One region of the Methylomonas sp. Uni0011 genome, then DNA from elsewhere that is predicted to be linked to it. Evidence: riboswitches for the same ligand, from Rfam matches in the RefSeq annotation. Region 1 holds a riboswitch; each other region holds the start of a gene.
What was found. A riboswitch is a leader RNA that binds a small molecule or an ion and turns the genes downstream of it on or off. The one in region 1 is predicted to bind cyclic di-GMP.
Positions count from the first base shown of each region.

Region 2: linked by a shared signal. The riboswitch ahead of AC0IM9_RS09150 (VPLPA-CTERM sorting domain-containing protein) and the one ahead of AC0IM9_RS04880 (hypothetical protein) in region 1 are both predicted to bind cyclic di-GMP.
Region 3: linked by a shared signal. The riboswitch ahead of AC0IM9_RS06500 (hypothetical protein) and the one ahead of AC0IM9_RS04880 (hypothetical protein) in region 1 are both predicted to bind cyclic di-GMP.
Region 4: linked by a shared signal. The riboswitch ahead of AC0IM9_RS18100 (hypothetical protein) and the one ahead of AC0IM9_RS04880 (hypothetical protein) in region 1 are both predicted to bind cyclic di-GMP.

Region 1 covers NZ_JBVVNO010000002.1:465,793-470,390, reverse strand. The annotation lists gene AC0IM9_RS04885 (cytochrome c peroxidase) at 1-925, opposite strand, end outside; gene AC0IM9_RS04880 (hypothetical protein) at 1,201-2,208, opposite strand; cyclic di-GMP riboswitch class I at 2,262-2,338, opposite strand; gene AC0IM9_RS04875 (hypothetical protein) at 3,151-4,598, shown strand, end outside.
Region 2 covers NZ_JBVVNO010000005.1:129,714-134,311, forward strand. The annotation lists gene AC0IM9_RS09145 (hypothetical protein) at 1-1,534, opposite strand, end outside; gene AC0IM9_RS09150 (VPLPA-CTERM sorting domain-containing protein) at 1,597-2,382, opposite strand; cyclic di-GMP riboswitch class I at 2,423-2,504, opposite strand; gene AC0IM9_RS09155 (hypothetical protein) at 2,948-4,060, shown strand; gene ppk2 (polyphosphate kinase 2) at 4,421-4,598, opposite strand, start outside.
Region 3 covers NZ_JBVVNO010000003.1:277,592-282,189, reverse strand. The annotation lists gene AC0IM9_RS06520 (type I restriction endonuclease subunit R) at 1-15, shown strand, start outside; gene AC0IM9_RS06515 (hypothetical protein) at 192-530, opposite strand; gene AC0IM9_RS06510 (hypothetical protein) at 550-816, shown strand; gene AC0IM9_RS06505 (VPLPA-CTERM sorting domain-containing protein) at 845-1,630, opposite strand; gene AC0IM9_RS06500 (hypothetical protein) at 1,833-2,591, opposite strand; cyclic di-GMP riboswitch class I at 2,691-2,767, opposite strand; gene AC0IM9_RS06495 (ABC transporter permease) at 3,095-4,102, opposite strand; gene AC0IM9_RS06490 (non-ribosomal peptide synthetase) at 4,104-4,598, opposite strand, start outside.
Region 4 covers NZ_JBVVNO010000022.1:40,095-44,692, reverse strand. The annotation lists gene recB (exodeoxyribonuclease V subunit beta) at 1-2,034, shown strand, start outside; cyclic di-GMP riboswitch class I at 2,566-2,645, shown strand; gene AC0IM9_RS18100 (hypothetical protein) at 2,720-3,550, shown strand; gene AC0IM9_RS18095 (hypothetical protein) at 3,632-4,420, shown strand; gene AC0IM9_RS18090 (beta propeller repeat protein) at 4,417-4,598, shown strand, end outside.

The DNA of each region.
Region 1 (4,598 bases):
GATTTCCGATGCTGCTCAAGCTATAGGGGCCCAACACACTGTCTTCGTGGTGCACCTTCTGATGTTGCAAGGCTTGGCGTCCCAACAGTTTGCGGCCGATATCGGCCCACGTCCGCTGCCGGCAGCTCATTTCGGTATCGCTCAAACCCGGCGCCGTCGCCAACGATGCTAGAGACGAGTTCTCCAGATGCAGCTTCTCTTTAGTCACCGAGCGTGAATTGAGTTTGACCCAAACCCCGGCATTCGGGTCGCGTTCGCCCCAGGGGCTGCTACCATTGAAGATGTCGTTGGCCCGCCCGTCCCAGAAATTGCGGTGGTTGAACACGGCATTGATTACAGTCGGCGCATTCCGCGGCTCCACCCGCCGGGTACCGGTTTGGTTAACGTGAAACACCGCATCGACGCTACGTGAACATTGGTCGGCAGTGCCGCTGAAACGCGAAGCACCTTTGAATTCGCCGCTAAAGGTACCGGACGACGCCACCACATCATCGGTGGTAAAGGTCACGGCGCTGAATTTATCGGCCGGATTGGACAGCCGGTGCAACGGAAAGTCTTGCGAACGCAAGGTATGATTGGGGCCACCGCCGCCCGACGCCAACGTATCGAACGTCTGCCCGCTGGCTTTGCTGCTCTTGGCGCCGGGATTCAGCTGATTTTTGACCCGGGCGTCGGCCCCGGCGTGAAAATGGCAGGACCCGCAGGCCATGCCGTCGCTACCGACGTTCATATCCCAAAATAAGGCCTTGCCCAACGCAATCGCTGCCGCCTTATTCACCACGATCGGGCTGGAACCGTCCAACAAACCTGGCACCGGCGGCACCGGTACCCGCTGTAACGATACCGGAACCGGTCCGTGGGCCGCCACCGGCAGCGCCGCCAGTGAAGCGATCGCTATTAAAAAGATTCTCGGAAATACCTTCATACCTGCCTCGTAAAACCCGCTATTCACCCGGCGCCGCATCTGCTTTGGCCCCGGTCTGGGAGTCGGATAAAGACTGAACCTGCGCATGCCTTCGATTGCATCCGTTCAGTCGAAACCAAAGAAATCAGGGCCGGCCCCAACCTAGACCACCCCGGGAACCGACCACTAAATTATTGTGAGCGCCAGCTAATCGGGGCAACATCGGACACAAGGCATTTGGACCTTGTTACCCGAGCACGCCCCATTCGGCAAAGCGGATAGGCTGGCGCTATAAGCTAGACCGGTTTTTTTCGACCCAGCGCGGTAAAACCCAATAGAGCCGAACCGAACATCCAGACAGCTCCGGGCAACGGCACCGCACTGACTCCGGTATTGTTGATAGTCAACATATAGTTTTGGCCTGCACCGATTCCGCAATTTTGACCATTGGCATTATCATCCGGGCAACTACCCGCCCAGCCGATCAAGTAATAACCGGCTTTCAAGCCCTGTAGGGTCAACATCGCCTCGCCGGCACTCAGGGTCGCGAAACCGGTGTAGACGTAGGGTGAATCTTGGTTGACGTTGGTCAGTGCCGTACCATTCAGCGGATCGCTGGCACCACCGCCGTATTGACCGACATTTCCGGGGTTGGTGGCACCCGCGAGCAGACCTTGAATCTTATCGCCATCGCCGTTAGTGAAGGAGTAGCCGGCATTGGCATAACCGATCCATCCGTCATGGCCGCGCACTATGTTTCCGCCGCCGCCTTCACCCAGCCAGCCGTTGCTGCCCTGAGTCAAATCGGCGCCGGGCACACCCAACAATCCCGTGCCGCCCAGGCCGGGAGGCGCGACGTAACCGGCGACACCGCCATCGTAAGGCCCGCGCACCTGACTCCAGGCATGTCCGTAACCGCTGCCGTCGGCGGCACCGGTAACCATGGGCGCGGTTCCACTGGTCCAGATCGAAAATCCCGGATAGTTCATCGGCGCCGTGCCGCCGTTTTGTTTCAGATTGACCGTGACATCGAATCGAGTACCCGCGGCGACGTCGGCATCATCGCCGACTTGAAAAATCCTGAAGGGTGGCGTATGGGTCCAACCGTAGTTAAAACCGGTACCGTAGTCAGCCCAAGCCCTTTTCGGCGCCTTGCCGGATAAGCTAGCGCTGTCGCCGGCGTCGATAACACCCAGACTGGCCGGACTAATAGCGGCGGCCTGTCCGGAATAAGCGGCCATAACGCTGGCGCCGAGCGCAGCCAGAATTGCGCGGCGTAAGCTCTGTTGATTAATGCCTATCATATTGATGCCTCAATAACTGATTCGAAGTGAAGAAATTGCATAATTGCCTAGTCCAGGGCAGTCAGGCCGTCTCGCCGTGAGACCCCTGAATTTCCGTCTCCTCCTCGCGGCAGGTTCGGCTTTTTCCCGGAGGTGATATCGCTTCCGTTATCACTCGAATGAGAAAGCACAATTTGTACCTATTTTTTTTAATTAATTTTCAATAAGTTACAATAAATCCAGCCAAGGCTTGCGGATTTTGCCGCAGTATTGGCCGTCTGCGGCAACGCCTTGGCCAGCACGACAAATCAACACTAATACCTAATTAAATTCATTAACTTATTAAACATTCACAGCAAAAAACGGTTAGCAGCCGATCCGGCATCGGTAGCGCGGTGTAGCCGGAAAACAGCTGGGTAACGACGGCTAAGCGCCCGGCAGGCCTAAGCTGCAACTCATACTCTAGTCCTTTGTTTTAACTAATGAATTACCCATAGACACCGTTTGTGTAAGTCCGGTTGGCCAACCGCAAGTCGCCTGCAAATGCATAAAAAACACACATACTGTGTGATTTCACTTAGCGTGTGCGCGATATCACATAATTTGGATTTACCCGGCACCTGCATCCGGGCAACAGCGTAAGTCCGGCACCACCACTATCGGACGATCGGATACTGAGATCCACACCCGCGAAAACCGCGCAATCCTTAGGTTTTCAGTCGCGCCGCCTAACACTCGAAAACTCGCGGAAACGATAGTCGATAGCAAACCGCCGATTTTCCCGTGCAAGCCGATCGCCAGACAAAAAAACGCCAAAATTTTGATTTATAAAGGATTTATATAAAAAAGGCATGGCTATTGCTATCCGCAACTATCAATTGACCGCCCGGTCCGAGGTAGCCGCACCGCTGCCTTGTACACCATCGGCTCAATCGCATGGCCTGAACAACGACGGATAACATTATGAAAATACGCTATAAACGCGCGCTGGCATTCTCGGCTGCGCTCGGCATCGGAACCATTGTGACGCCACCCCCGGAAGCGCCATTTACCGGCCACGGCGACCCGGAAGTTTTAAGCCGGTTGTACCAGCGCTGGAAATATGCTCACGAACAATCCTCCAGCCCGGACAACTTGCAAATCGGCTTGAGCTATTCCAAGGCATTGTCCGCACGCTTCAGCCCGGCCGCCGGCCACCTTCAACTGAATCTGCGCACCGGGCGCTTGCAGGCAACGGTATCGGGTTTACCGGAAACCGGCCAATACGAACTTTGGTTGCTGGACAATCATAAGCAGTCTCGGCAAGGATTGCGCGTCGGCCAACTGGAGCCGGCGGCGGGCCGCCATGGTTTGACGCTGCAACTCGACCCGCAGCGAATGCGGAACTTTACGCTTGACGGCGCGGCAATCGTCCTAGCCGGAACCTCTCCCGAAAACGGCGGCCTGCTGTTCGGCTCGCCCAACCTGCTGCAGCGGCTTTATTTCACCGAGCACGACTGGCCGGGCGCGAACCTGGCTGCCGCCGGCGGCGAGATCGCCGCGAATCGCCTGCCGTTCGAATTCTTACTGCCGAAGACCGCTCAAGCCGGCAATTTCGGGAGCGAACCACAGTTAGCGCAGCTGATAGCCCGCGGCCAAAAAATATTTACAGAAGAGACTTTCGGCGGCAACGGACGTACCTGCGCCACCTGCCACCGGCCGGATAACAATCACACGATCGACCCGAGTTACATCGCCAAGTTACCGAAAAGCGACCCGCTGTTCGTCGCCGAAACCCGGCCGGAATTGGCCGATCTGGAAAAGCCGGCACTAATGCGCCAGTTTGCCTTGTTCGTCGCCCACGCCGACGGCTTCGACCGGCCGCCGGTGATGCGCAGTTCTCCCCATCTGTTGGGCATGGCCAATACCCTCACCTTCGAGCGTGCCGTAAATCCTGGTTACGGCAACGGCGAGTTTCCGCAGGACGAAGAATACTTCAAACGCCACGATGACGAAGCGCAGCAATCCGGCAGGCACACCGAAGCCATAGGCTGGTCCGGCGACGGCGCCCCGGACGGCGGCTCCTTGCGTGACTTCGCCAAAGGCGCGATCAAGCAGCACATGCCGAAAACATTGATCCGGGCCGAAAACATCGATTTCAGATTACCCAGCGAAGACGAACTCGACGCCTTGGAAGCCTATATGCTGTCATTGGGGCGTCGCGGCGAATTGAATCTCGCCAATATGTATTTCAAATCGCCTTTGGTGCAAAACGGCCTGATGTTGTTCAATACCAAGAACAATCCGAAAGCGGCCGACGGCTCGGTGATTTTCGGCGCCACGGCAAACTGTAACGGCTGCCATTCCAATGCCGGCGGCATCAGTTCGACCACCAATGCCAATCCGACCCGCGATACCGGTGTGGAACGAAT
Region 2 (4,598 bases), on a different contig from region 1:
CATAGTTAGTAGGTACGGCCAGGAAAGCACCTTTCTCACTGACAGTTGCACCAGCGTTGTGGAAAGTGTGAGAGAACGTATTCAATTTACTCATTACCGTTGGTGAAGCTGCAGATTTGATCAACGCGTCAACTAACGGCAAGCTTTCGAATGAATGTGAAGGCCAGTATTGGAAAGTGTTTTCCGCCCAATCTTTGTATCTGCCGTTTACGACGTTAACCAATTTTGGCGCAACACCGTCAACTTTGACGAAACGATACTTGGAAGAAGTGGTGGTGGATTTTTCCAGAGATTGGATACCTACGGCCCAACGTTTACCGAAAGTATTATCGAATGCGGTACCCAAGTTGTTCACACCGTCATTCAATTCATTCAAGCACTCGTCTACGCGACCAGAAGTCGAGTTCTCATGAATCATTGGGTAACCGTCACCCTCTGCAGCGCCAACCACTGCAGCGTCACCAGCTGGCGCTAATGCGCTCGCATTGCAAGGATTGCTCAAGAATTTGATGTTAGATTGTGCTTGAGTGCCTGAGCCGTTTTCGCGGCGGCAGGTATGCAGAAAACTTTTACCGGCCGCTGGCAAATAAGCAGTCAAACTGCCCTGCGCCACGGCCCAATCGTACAGACCTTGAGTACCTACTTTCAACTGATTCCAATCGGCCAACTGACCACTGTGAATTGAAGCCACCTGGGCACTGGTCAAACTGGGCATACAGGCTTCGGTTTCGTCACCCACTGCGCATGTGGACGGAACTTGGCCGGTCACTTTTTGAGCTGCTTGCAGGGTGAAGTACAAACCTTTGGTTACAGGTACGCCAAACATAACCGCAGCGGCAGCTTTAACGGTGAGTTTCGACACGTCGTCGGTAGAGACGTCGGGATACGGAGCGCCGGTTGCCGAATCGATCGGCGCGTTATAACCTTTGAATTGACCAGGATCGACATCGGAAACGCCAAAGTCTGGAATTTTCTTTTCATGTCTGGCTGGGTTGGCCGGATCGTAAGCGCACTTCACGACGCCTAAAGTACCGTTAGTGCTACTGGTGCCCGCAACCGGGTTAGAAACCACATCGCAACCGCCGTTAGCAAAGGTGGTTGAGCTGGAGATTTTCAAGAACTCGATGGAAGCGCCCGCAGTATCGCCGTTAGCTTCGGCAACGATAGGGCTGACACCGAACGCAGATCCGCCGGCGCTACGTTTGTAGATCAAGATGTTTGCTTTACCAGTCGGCAGCGAGGTGTTTAACGGTGCTCTTTCACACAGATAAGCATATTGCTCTGTCGCTGCAGGATCTTGAAATTTCCAGATCGGCTTGGTCGTATCGCAGATTTGCTCGCTATCAACGATAGTTGCGTCTGTGAACAGCTTTTCCAGGAATTTTTCCGCTGCAGAAGCACCAGACAAATGCACCGTGTAGGTGGTGGCAGAGTTAATTACAGGGACGCCGGTTGGACCGAATGTCCAAGCAGCTTGCGCACCTGCCGAAGACAGCGTCGCGGCGATAGCGACGCCTAATACTAACTTTTTCATAAAATTGTCTCTCATTGAACGTAATAAAGGTAATCGGGGCGGAAAACGCCCCGATTCGAGTCTTATGCAGCGTATTTACGGCGAGTAGAACGCAAAACGCCCATCAAACCGGCGCCAAACATCCAAACCGCAGCAGGCAGAGGTACTGGAGCAGCGTAAGTCAATTTCCCTGCAGCCAAATTCATATGCCAGCTTTGCAAGGTTTGGCTGTTGCCGTTGTTTTGGTTGTAGAACCAGAATGCACCATCTGCACCATTGATATCCGCATCGGCCGCTGAAACTTGGCCAAAAATGGTAGCGAAAGGCAGGTTTTGATTATGTTGACCGGTACCGGCTGTATCCGAATCAACTACGATAGAGCTATTGTTGGTTGACGCTTGGTTAGCGTTGGCAACGCCAACGTTGTCAGCTAATGCACCTGTGTTGACTTGGCTAACATGATTTCTAATTGCACCAGCAATTGCGTTAGCTGATGCCAGGTTGGCAAGCTTAGCTATAGGCTTCTCACCAGTAACAAACATCTTTGCAGCGTTAGTGGTCATTACACCCCAAGAAGTATTGGCGGCATCCATATTGGCAGCGAAAGTGCTCCATTTTGCATTTGGAGAACCAGCAGTCAGAGCGTTCAAATCAAAAGACAATGAATAAGCAGCATTATCCTTGTTGTTGAAGAAGTCGTTGTAAGTTACACCCAAATCCAGCGTAAACGTGGTTTTTTGAGTTTTGTCGTAAACAGACAAAAACGCTTCATTTGCACCGGTGGTTGACGACGCCCAAATCGCCGCATTCGCACCCGCTGAAGATGCCAAAAGAGCTGTAGCTAATAACGCTTTGTTCAGATTTTTCATTTTGTTTCCTTGATGATTTAAAAATTAAATAAATACACAAGGTGACAACCCGGCCATCTTGCCTGGCGGCAACATCCGTAGCTTTCCGTCCCCGCCTCGCGACGGGTTTGGCTTTTACACACTTCCTTAGTCTTACCAATGCACCGAGATGGCGCCGCTCTCCCCGCTACCATTTTTGTATCCACCGCCGACTCCCTAACCTCTTCCCTCGCCGCTCCGTCTGCGTGCCGTCCCTGCTCCCTGTCCAATCCCTAACTGTGCGAACCATCGCGCATTCCGGCGCTGTTCCAGTTGCGGCAAATTATTTCAGTTGAAATCGAGGTTTTTCGTTACGCGTCGGTTACAGTTTGATGAAACGTAATACATTTGTATTACACGGCCGCGCGAATCCGGGATTCAGGCCATGGCTATGCTGTTGTATTGGTTGCAAAATCTTCCTAATCGCTCAGACTCGGCGGAGCGAGCGCAACAAGACAAGCAAGGCTTGCCGGTCTGGTTACGCGGCTGCTACAGTGGCTGAACCACTTGGCCCCGCGCCGGCAGACTCAAACCAGAACCTTCCCGCATGACAGAAATCGACCTTTTGCACCAGGCCTTTGCCGGCGCACAGCCGCCGATCGGCGACTTAGCCGGCCTAACCTCGGCGTTGAACCGTTGGTATCTGCAGCACCCGGATTGCAATTTTCTGCATCCCTGCCAAATCGGCGGCCGCCCGGCCCTGGTCTGCCAAGCCGACCTGAGCCGGAGCGAGCCGGCGGCCTTCGCCGAATTGCAAGCCATCGCCGAACGCTATGCGCTGTACCTGAAGGAAGATGCCCGCCGCCGCGAGCAAACCTGGGCCGACGCCAACCGCCGCCGCGGCATCGGCCTGGTATTGAGTTTTTGTATCGGCCTCAGCGCGGTCTCGCGTAGCATCGGCGCCGATGAACTCTTGCCGGTCAACGTGGTGGCCGGCCAGCATTTGCCAAGTCCGCTCGGCGCTAGCGCCAACACCGGCGATGGCGTGATTCGTTTGCGCCACTGGCATCCGCCGTCAGCGGCGCAAGTACTCGCCGCCTACAGCCAAAAACAGACGAACGTGCAGGTTGATTCCGCCGCGGCAGCCGACATCGCCGAGTTCCTGCAATCGCTCTACCAAAAAAAATCAGGCGACCCACCCACGGTCAACGCCGATCTGCAAACCATCGCGGACTATTTTTCGCGTTATCCGCAGGCAGTAGCGCTGATCGGCGAATTACGCGGCCAAAAAATCGGGTTGGATTACCAGGCCGGCGCTTGGCAAACCGTGGCATTCGGTAACCAATTCGGCATCAGCAGCGTGACGATCCGTTTCGATACCCGCCTCGGCGCGCAATTGCTCGGCGACCCCGGCTGCGACGCTACCCCGGCGTGCAGCATCGCTCCGGCCGACGCTTTATTGCACGAATTACTGCACGCCAAATTGATGCTATTGGATAGCGAACACTTCATCGCCGGCGGCGGCTTGGCGCCGGGGCTGTATCCTTTCGAACACGAACATGAAGTGATCGCCGAGGAAAACCGGCTATTTCAGGCCATGAACCAAACCGACGGCCGGGCCCGGCCGATCCGCCACCGCCATAGCGGCGAGTTGCTGCAGGTATCCTGCCCCGCCTGCATTCCGGTAAAACAAGTTGCATCGGGCGAATTAAGCCTGTGAAACCGGCGAAATTCCTGAACCTCGTTACAAGACAACGCTTGCAGGCGGTGGTTTGGGGAGACAAAAGTCAAGGCCGGTTCGACGCAGCTCAATAGCCTTGTGCCAAATTGGGCGGTTTCGATCAAGGCGAGTGGAGGCGAGCAATCTTCCGGCGCGGCCGGAGCTGGACCGGAGACGACGGTCGGATTCCGGCGCAAGGGGTGTCGGTAGCGGTCGGTTGGGCCAGTGGGGTGCTGAAAAATCCTGGCCGTCGGGTGTGATTTACGATCGGGCCGCGGGAAGGCTGGCATTGCCAGCCTTCCCGGACCAAGCCGATGCCGCGTCAACGGCGACGGTATACTCCGGCCGAAACCGCACCGGTCACGGCGCAATCATGCCGTTGTGCAGATAACTTTCTTCGTAACTGAACACGATATCGGCGTCCGGCAACACCAGTGCTTCGTTCTTGCCTTTGTAGTCCAGCCGGAACAGCAAATCCTTGATCAAATTGATTCTGGCCAGCTTTTTGTCGTCGGCTTTGACGATGGTCCACGGCGCC
Region 3 (4,598 bases), on a different contig from region 1:
TGGAATGCGTTATGAGAAAAACACTGTATAACTGCGACAAGAATTTAGGTGTTTTTTACCCAGGTGAATAATTAAATTGGGGGCATATTTGGGGGGGACATGTTATTTTTTATAAAGATATTTTTTATTTTAAAATCAATCTATAAAATGATTTATTAGGTAGTCCCCACCCAAATACCAATGCCGTTAAGTTAAGCCTCACCGCCGCGCCGCGCAAGCTGCCCCCCAAACACGACAAGAAATCCAAGGACCTGGAAACCGCCATCGCCACAGACGATGCCATCACCGCGCACAACATCGAATACTTTGGCGAACCGGCGTACGAATACACGCTGGCACAGGCGCAGGAGGACGGCTATCTTGCCGCCTGCGAAATCATCAAGCGCAAGGCCGACATCGATGCCCGCGTGTTTACCCGCGAGGAAATCATCAGCTCCGGCGCGCAACATCAAAACCGGTAAACCGCTCACCGAAGCAGACTTAACCAAAGCCGAATACATCGGCAAGGACTTCGACGACGAACTCTTCATCAATCTGCGCACGCCCAAAATGTGTGAAGACCTGTTCCAACTACTGTGCGACAACGGCGGGCCTGAGCAAAAGGTCATCATCTTCTGCACCCGCGACCTGCACGCCGACCGCGTAGCCATGCAGATGAACAACCTCTACGCCCGTTGGTGCCAAGCCAACGGCAAACCGCGCAAGGACGACTGCGCCTTCAAGTGCACGGCGGCGGGCGGCGCTGACAAGATCGAGATCATGCGCGGCGATGGCTACGCTCAGGCCGTAACAACGCCGATGAACGACTCGGAATAACCCAGCCGTTCGTTTATCGACATCCGCATCAAGCGGCTTTTTTCCGATAGCCGGCCGCGCCCAATCCGAGTGCGCCGCTCAGGAACATCCAGACCGCGGCAGGCAGCGGGACTACCGTGGTTTGAAAACTGAAGGTGCCGATGCGGGCGTTGGCGGCTCTAGCGACTTCGGCGCCCAGATGATCGAAGCCCCAGCCATACCCCAAACTGCCGTTCAAGGTCAGAACATTGCCGGTTAACTGCGTTGTCACGTCGAACAATTCGAAAGCGACGGCGGAAAAACCGACTTGGTTATAGATCACCCACGCCGAACTTTCCGGCGTTTTTTGCTGCTCCGCCGGGTTATATGCCAGGATCATATCGGCCATTAAGACTCTGTTGGTCGGTGGATCGACATCGACTCGATAACGCATCCCGCCGGCCAAGCCGATGTTTCCGGTCGCGGTGGCGGCGATGTTATTGGGATCGAAGCTAAAAGTCGTCGGGCTGTTGTGCCGATTGGTCGGATTGGGTGCGACGCTTGCGCCGTTGACGGTGAACTCAAGACCGATTGCGGAGATTTCGTTCGCCGCATAGTTCGTGAGATCGACCGGCGTGTTGGAGTCGCGCAACTGGGCAAATGTTTTCGAAGCCGCCGAAGCGTCGAAATACTCTTCTACATAAATCGACGGCGCCGGCGTGTTATCCAAGTCGATTCCGGCAGCGAACGCGTTCCGGTCCAGGTTGAGGATCAACGAACCGCCGGACACGGTGGCGGCGTGCGCGGATGTCGCGAGCAGCGATGCGGCGATCACGACAACGTTTAAAGATTTCATTTTGTTTCCTTGTTTTAGAGGTGATTTCAATACCGGCCCTAACTGAAAATCCCAGGCGCATCGCGCCATTGCTGGCGGAAGCGTTCAACGCTCGGCGCTACATCCGACGCCGGGTTTGAACCGGTGTAACTGGCGGCTGGGATAAATTGGATCGGCACCGCCGATATTGCCGGGCAGATCGACGACGGTGCCGGCTGGCGGCTTAGGCGGACAATCTGATTTTTCCGCGCGCTGAACCCAATAGCCCCAACAATCCGCTGCCGAATAGCCAAACGGCCGCCGGTACCGGCACTGCCGATGGCGCCAGACTGAAAGTGCCCAGCTTGACCGACTGGCTACCATTCAACAGCAAGTTCCAGGAAAAGGATTGAGCCGTGAAATACACGTCGCCGCTCAGCGATAACTCGCCGTTGGCGTTAACCGATTCCGAGGCATTGACCAAACGGAACAGCGCCGGTTGGCCAAAGCCGCTGCTGTAGGTATAGATGTCCCATTGACCGGCGGTTTTTTTCAAAAAGAAATCGGCGGGATTGAGATAGGTGCCGCCAGCCGCCGGCTCCATCCGGAAAGCACCGCTCAAGCCGATTTGCCCGGCCGCGGTGTTGCCGGCGTCCATCGTCGTGGCTTGTTGCTTGCGAGCGGCCCCGTAGTTGATGGTCGAAGTATTGCTATTAACCGCCAACGACACGCTGAAGGTTCCGGTCTGGCTCAGCGCGACACCTCCGGTTGTATCCAGAGTGATCGGCGTGGCGTTATGGTTTTTATCCCAAAAGTTAGCGATATACCAACCTTCGGCACCTGGTACAGCCGAAGTAAAGGCGGAATTGTCGATTGTTAAATTCGCCACGCCGCTAACAAGAGCCGCGTTGGCATCGGTTGTTGTCAACAGTCCGCCGAATAGACCGATTGCCAGAACGCCGGCCGAGGCCAATTTGTGGCTATGTTTTTTAAATAGATACATGGTTTTTCCTTGTAGATTTATCGATGGTTAAGTTATGCGGCGGGTTCCAAGTTTGTAAATCGACGCGGCCGACGCCGTGTCTATCGGCAAACCTTGCCCGCCGGTAACCCGGCCGTCTTGTTCCAAGACCCGTGGCTTTCCGGCTCCGCCTCGCGGCGGGTGTGGCGTTGCGCCGCAATCCTTGCGGCATCGCTGCTTCCGCGAACGATTACTTCCTGAGCTTCCAGCAATTCCTCCCAATAACTCGAGCTCCCGACGATCTCCTCACAAAACGCAGGCGGAGTTGCGGCGTAGCGACGCTGCAACGGAAAGGCCGCGAAGGCAGATTAAAGTCGGGTTTTCGAATCAATTAGCGACGAGCAAACACTAGGCCAAATCTGATTCGCCTTGAATAACAAGGCTTGGCACGGCGAATCCGGCGCCGGCCCTCGAAAACTAAGTTATCTCACGCAATCGCCGCGTGAAATCCCGCGTCGCCGCCGGAATTGACGCGATTCCGGGTGCTACTCTTCCACCCATCTGAAGCGCAGCGCAGCGCTGGTCAGAAACAGCAGCGTCATTGCCGCCAGCGTCAATAACGCCGGTGCAATTTCGCGCAAACCGGCGCCGTCTATCATCACGGCCCGCGCGGCTTGCAGCATGTGGGTCAGCGGGAAAATCAGCGTCAGGTTCTGCAACAGCGCCGGCGCGCCTTCCAGCGAAAACCAGACCCCGGACAGCAAAATCATCGGCAAGGTCAGCAGGTTCAGGATGCCCAAGGCCAACTCTTCGCTACTGGTCCTGCTCGCCATCAACAAGCCGAGGCTGATTAGGGTTACCGAACCGAGTACCGCAATCAGCACCAACAGCGCAAAAGCGCCCTGGACTAAAAAATCGAACAAGGCGTGCATCGCCACAAATTGCAGCACAATCGCCAGCATCAACATCGCCAACCGGCTGGCGACTTGCGCCGACAGGAATTCGAAGGCGTTGACCGGCGAGGCTTTCAAGCGTTTAAGCACGCCGTTTTTACGGTATCTGACGATGGTGAAACCGACGCCGAACAGACTGCTGTGCATGATGTTGATGGCTAGAATGCCAGGCAAAACCCAGTCGAGGTAGCGCACCTGCCGCCCGGAAACCACTTGCTTTTTCCAGGTCGTAGTTTGATCGCCGGCCAATAGGATTTTTTCCAACAGGTAGCCTTGCGCGGCACTGTCGTTGATCCAGTAACCGTCTTCCGAGCCACCCCGGACCACCATGTCCAACTGGTGGTGCTGCAGTTTGGCTAGCGCCTTATCCAGCTCGGGGTAGTCTATAAATTGCAAATATTGGGTGGTCTTGAATGCGGCGATCGGCGAGCTGGCTTCGCCGACCACGCCCACTTTGAACAGCGCGGTATCCTTGTCGTCGAATATCGCCGCGATGCCGACGATCAACACCACCGGAAACACGAAATTCCAGACCCAGGTGGCTTTGTCGCGGATCAATTCGGTATTGCGGGCTGTTAGCAATGCCAAAAAATGCTTCATCTCAACTTCTCAATGAGTGGCCGGTTAATTTAAGAAACAGGTTTTCCAGATTCGGCGTGGCGACCGTCAAGCCTGCCAACGGCACATTCAGCCGAGTCAGTTGGGCGATCGCCGCTTCCACGTTGGCGGTAACAAACTCCACCGTTTCGTCGCCGCCACTCACCGCGAACGGCAAGCCTGGAAGCTCCGCCAACCCGCTGGCCCGCGGCAGGCGGATCAGCACGCCGTCGAAATATTCCTGCAATAGGTTCTCCGGCGTGTCCTGGACGATGATCCGACCTTGATCCATGATCGCGATTTCGTCGCAAAGCTGCTCGGCTTCCTCCATGTAATGCGTGGTCAGGACGATGGTCTTGCCGCGCTGTTTGATGTACCGAATCAAGCTCCAGAAGTTGTGGCGCGATTGCGGGTCCAGACCGGTGGTGGGTTCGTCCAGAAACAAAATGTCCGGATCGTTGATCAAGGCGATGCCCAGCAACAAGCGTTGCCGCTGGCC
Region 4 (4,598 bases), on a different contig from region 1:
GTCCTGTGGCAGCTCGATAAAAATCCCGGCAAGCAGGAGCATTGGACCGCGCGCAAAGGTAGTTGCGGGGAAGTCTCGGCGCTGATCGAGTACGCCGTCGTCGCCGAAATCAGCCGGCTACTGACGGCCGGCCGCATCGCCGAAAAGCACGGTGCGGAACGGCCGGTGCAAGCTAGCGACATCGCGATTCTGGTGCGGAGCAATGCCGCTGCCGCCGCCTATCAACAGGCGTTGCTGGCAGCCGGCATACCGGCAGTATTGAACAGCAAGCAGTCGGTATTCGCCTCCATCCAAGCTTTCGAGTTGTACCACGTGCTGCGGGCGGTGGCCGGCGCCGGCCAAATCGATCTGTTGAAGCAGGCTTTGGCCACGCCGTGGTTCGGATTGGACGGCCAGCAATTGTATCGGCTGAGCCAGGACGAGGCGGAGCTGGACGCTTGGGTGTCGCGCTTTCAGGACTATCTGCAATGCTGGCGCAACCAGGGCCTGCTGGCGACGCTGCAGCAACTGCTGCGGCGAGAACGGATCGAACAACACCTGTCGGCGCAACCCCAAGCCGAACGGGTGCTGACCAATATCCACCATTTGGCCGAGCGACTGCAGCAAGCGGCGATCGACGAGCATCTGGCGATCAACAAGACGCTGGACTGGCTGCGGCGGGCGATTCAGCAATCAGCGCAAGACAGTAGCGAAGACCGCCAATTGCGGCTGGAAAGCGACGAGGACGCGGTCAAGATCGTCACGCTGCACAGTTCCAAAGGCCTGGAGTACCCGCTGGTGTTCTGTCCCGATCTATGGCGGCGCAGCGACCGGCTGAAAACCGAAACCGCTTTGGTGCAATGCCACGAACACGGGACGATGGTCGCCGACCTGGGTTCGGCACAATTCGCCGCACGCCGCGAACAAGCCTTGTTCGAAGAATTGGCCGAGGACCTGCGTTTGTTTTACGTCGCGTTGACTCGCGCCAAGTACCGTTGTTATCTGAATTGGGCCGACGTCCGCACCAAGGAGCGGGCCAACGATTCGGCCATGGCCTATTTATTCGAATTCGCCGACTGCGATTTCGCCGGCCAGCAGCGGGTGCTGCAACAGCTGGCAAGCGCCGAACCGGATTTATTCGAGTACCGCCTGCTACCGGCCGAAGCGGCCGGCGAGCCGGCCGAATTGCCCGCCGACCGCCGTGCTGCCGACCTGGCGTTGGCGCATCGCCGCCAAACCCGCAGTCTGCACAGCATCTGGCAAATGAGCAGCTACACCGCGTTGGCGGCGCTGAGCCTGGAGCAGACGCCGGAACTGCCGGCGGATAAAGCCGAAGAAAGCCACGGCCAACCGGCCGGCGATGAAGCACTGCCGCGCGGCGCCCACACCGGCAACGTGATCCACAGCCTGCTGGAGACCGTGGCGTTTGCCGACTTGGCCGGGCGCCGCGACATCGGCCGCGCCAGCGCCCAAGCCTGCCTGCGCTACGGTCTGCAGTTGGCGCAACCGCAAATTTTGAGCGAGGTGCTGTACCGGGTAACGGCCACACCGCTCAGCGAAGATCCGGGGTTTTGCCTGAAAAATCTGGCGCCGGCCCAGTGCATCAAGGAAATGCCGTTTTACCTGTCCATGCCGGGCCGGGTGGATACCGCCCGCATCAACCGGATCCTGGCCGCCTGTCCGGCCTACCAGGCGCTGGACGCCAAACAAATCAGCGGCTATCTGACCGGCTTCATCGATCTGGTCTGTTGTTACGGCGGCCGCTACTTTGTAATGGATTACAAAACCAACGCCTTGGCGGACTATAGCCAGGCCAGCCTGCTGCAGGCCATGCGCGAACACAATTACGGCCTGCAATATTGGCTGTACAGTCTGGTATTGCACGCATACCTGGGCCAACGCCTGCCGGACTACGATTACGCCCGTCATTTCGGCGGCGTCAAGTACTTGTTCGTGCGCGGCATGGAGCCCGAGCGGCCGGCAAGCGGTGTGTTCGCCGACTGCCCGGAGCAAGGTCTGCTTGGCGATCTGGCCGATGTGTTCTTCGGTACCTAGCCGATTTTCAGCGCTGCTATGATTTAAAAATCCGATTTTGCCTATTCTCGTGGTGGCTTGGCGGCATCGATCCGGCCAGGGACAATCTAAATATGTTAAATCACCCAGGCCGGTATCGGGATTTGCCGATATCAAACCAAATAGTCAACCAATACAATAAGTTACCATTTGCCGCTTAGGGGGTGTTTGGGTTAAATCCCCTAGCTTCCGCCGTCCGTTTCATCGCTTGGGCTTGTCGTCATCAGACCAAGCTGGAGCGGACATCCATTCTCTCAATCGCGACTCGAATCTCCCGTCCACCCTGTCCGGCCCCGCCGTTCCTGATATTTCAGCCGCTCGGCTTCCCGCTCCAGCCTGCTGAATCGGCATCGGGTTTTATTTGTTAGGACTGGCATGGTATCTGCTGAACTCCTGTTGTAGCGTTTGCCAGCGTTCTGGTGGCGGCTGTGGCCCGCCCGACCGGTGCGTTAGCAACCGCCGCTCACTAAAGGAATATGCCGTTCGGGGTCCAGCCGTCCGGTTTTCAAGGAGGGAGCACTTCGCCACATCCGCCGCAAGGTGGAGCCGGAAAGCCGCGGATCTCGCCAGCTCGAGACAGCCGGGCCGCCTCTCGTGCGAGAGTCATCGACGGCTTGAGTCGTTCAAGCCGCTTATAGCGTTTATATCTTTCATTTAGGAAAAAAGTATGCAAAAGATCGGATCGAAATCGCTGCGGCTACGCTGCGTCCTGGCTGTCGGCGCGCTGGCAATCGCTAACGTGGCAAGTGCGGGCACGCTGAACGGCGGGGTGTTCCAAATTTCCTATGACAATCCCGATGATTTGTTGTCGGGCTTGACCTTGGGCGACGGCGCGATCACTTCGTATTATGTCGCCAATTATTTCGACAAGTCGTTGGCGGACAATATGAATGTGTCGCAAATGCTTGGCGTGGCAAACGATACCTACCCGGCGCCTGCGACGCTGTCGTTCGACATCAACCCGTCCAGTTTGGCCGGTACCGGCATTCCGTTCGGTAGCGGCGGCCGCAACAACAAAGCGACCACGTTAACGTGGGGAAGCAGTCAGGACGCGTTGACCAACTCGTCGACCTTTACCGCCAGCGGTGTTGCCGGGCTAAACGGTGTGGTAATGAGTCGCGGCAGTTTCACCGGTACGCTGCTATCCGGCGATTACCAATTCGGCTACGTCGCCGCTCGCAATAATGGCGTCAACAGCGGTTGGGCTCTGACCAACAACGTCAGCTTCTCGTCCACCACCTACGATACCCGCAACATCAGCGTCACCACCGACGGCGACAAACTGCTGTTTACCGGCGAACTGTGGTATTCCGCCAGCACCAGCGCCTTCCTGTTCGGCGGCGACGGCGTCAGCCAAGCCGGCCGCGCCGGTACCTTCAGCCTGATTTCTCCGGCTCCGGCCGCGGTTCCGGTGCCGGCAGCGGTCTGGTTGTTCGGTAGCGGTTTGTTCGGCGTGATGGCCTCCACTCGCCGTAAACGCACAGCCATTCCGGCCTAAGCCGGCTTTCGCACCCGGGCATACCCGGGTGCTTCGGCTTGGCTGGCACCGCCTTTCGAGATTATTTCCCTCAGCATGACTATGAGTATTCATTTAGCTAGATTTTCGGCGCTCCGCTTCGGCTGGGGTATGTTGCTGGCCACGGCGTTGTTATCCCCGGCGGAGGCCGCCACGGTATCCGGCGGCTCGTTGATCGTGAACTTGGATCGCGACGCGTTGGCCGCCGCCGTGGATATCGACGAAACGCCTGCCCGGTCGATGTACCTGGAAGAGTTTTTCGACGCGCAAGCCTCGCGCAGCCGGAGCTATAGCCAAATTTTGGAAGACCACCTGGTGCCCGGCGTGGCGGAGATTCCCGCAACCGGATTGACGTTTGCCGTTAACGGCAGCTCGGTCACCAACTTAACCAACCGGCGGAGCAAGCCGACGACCATCGATTTCGATCCGGCCGATTTCGAGGCCACGGTGACGGGTGCTATCGGCTTGGCCGGGGTGTTCCGGTTTCGGGTCGATACCGGCTCGGACTTCAATCGCATTTTATCCGGCGATTACACCTTGGAATACGACGCCGCCAATATCGACCTTGCTAGCGGCCGCTCGGCCTGGAGCCTGTACAACCACGTTTCTTTCCGCTCGCAGTCTTACAACCTGTTCAACGTCGTGATGGGACTCGATTCCAGCCGCTTCAGTCTGTCGGGCGATCTGGGTTTGGGAGAGGGCTACGACCACCTGAACGGTACCCGCGATGCGATTGTCGGCAATTTCAATCTGCAAACCGCGGTGGTGCCGCTGCCGCCGGCATTCGCGTTGTTCGCGGCCGGCTTGGCCGGCTTCGGCTTTTGCCGCAAGCCAAGAGGACACATGTTATGAAAATCGACCTAGGACAAGCGGCTAGCACCTGTCCGCGCCGTTACGCGCCCCCGGCGAAGCGCTTGGTGACGGCGTTGGCGGCTTCGATGCTGACCGCCGGCTGGACGGAGTCCGCGATCGCGAATCAATACAGCCAGGGCGCTTATATCAGTACCCAAGTCAATGTCACCGCCGACGG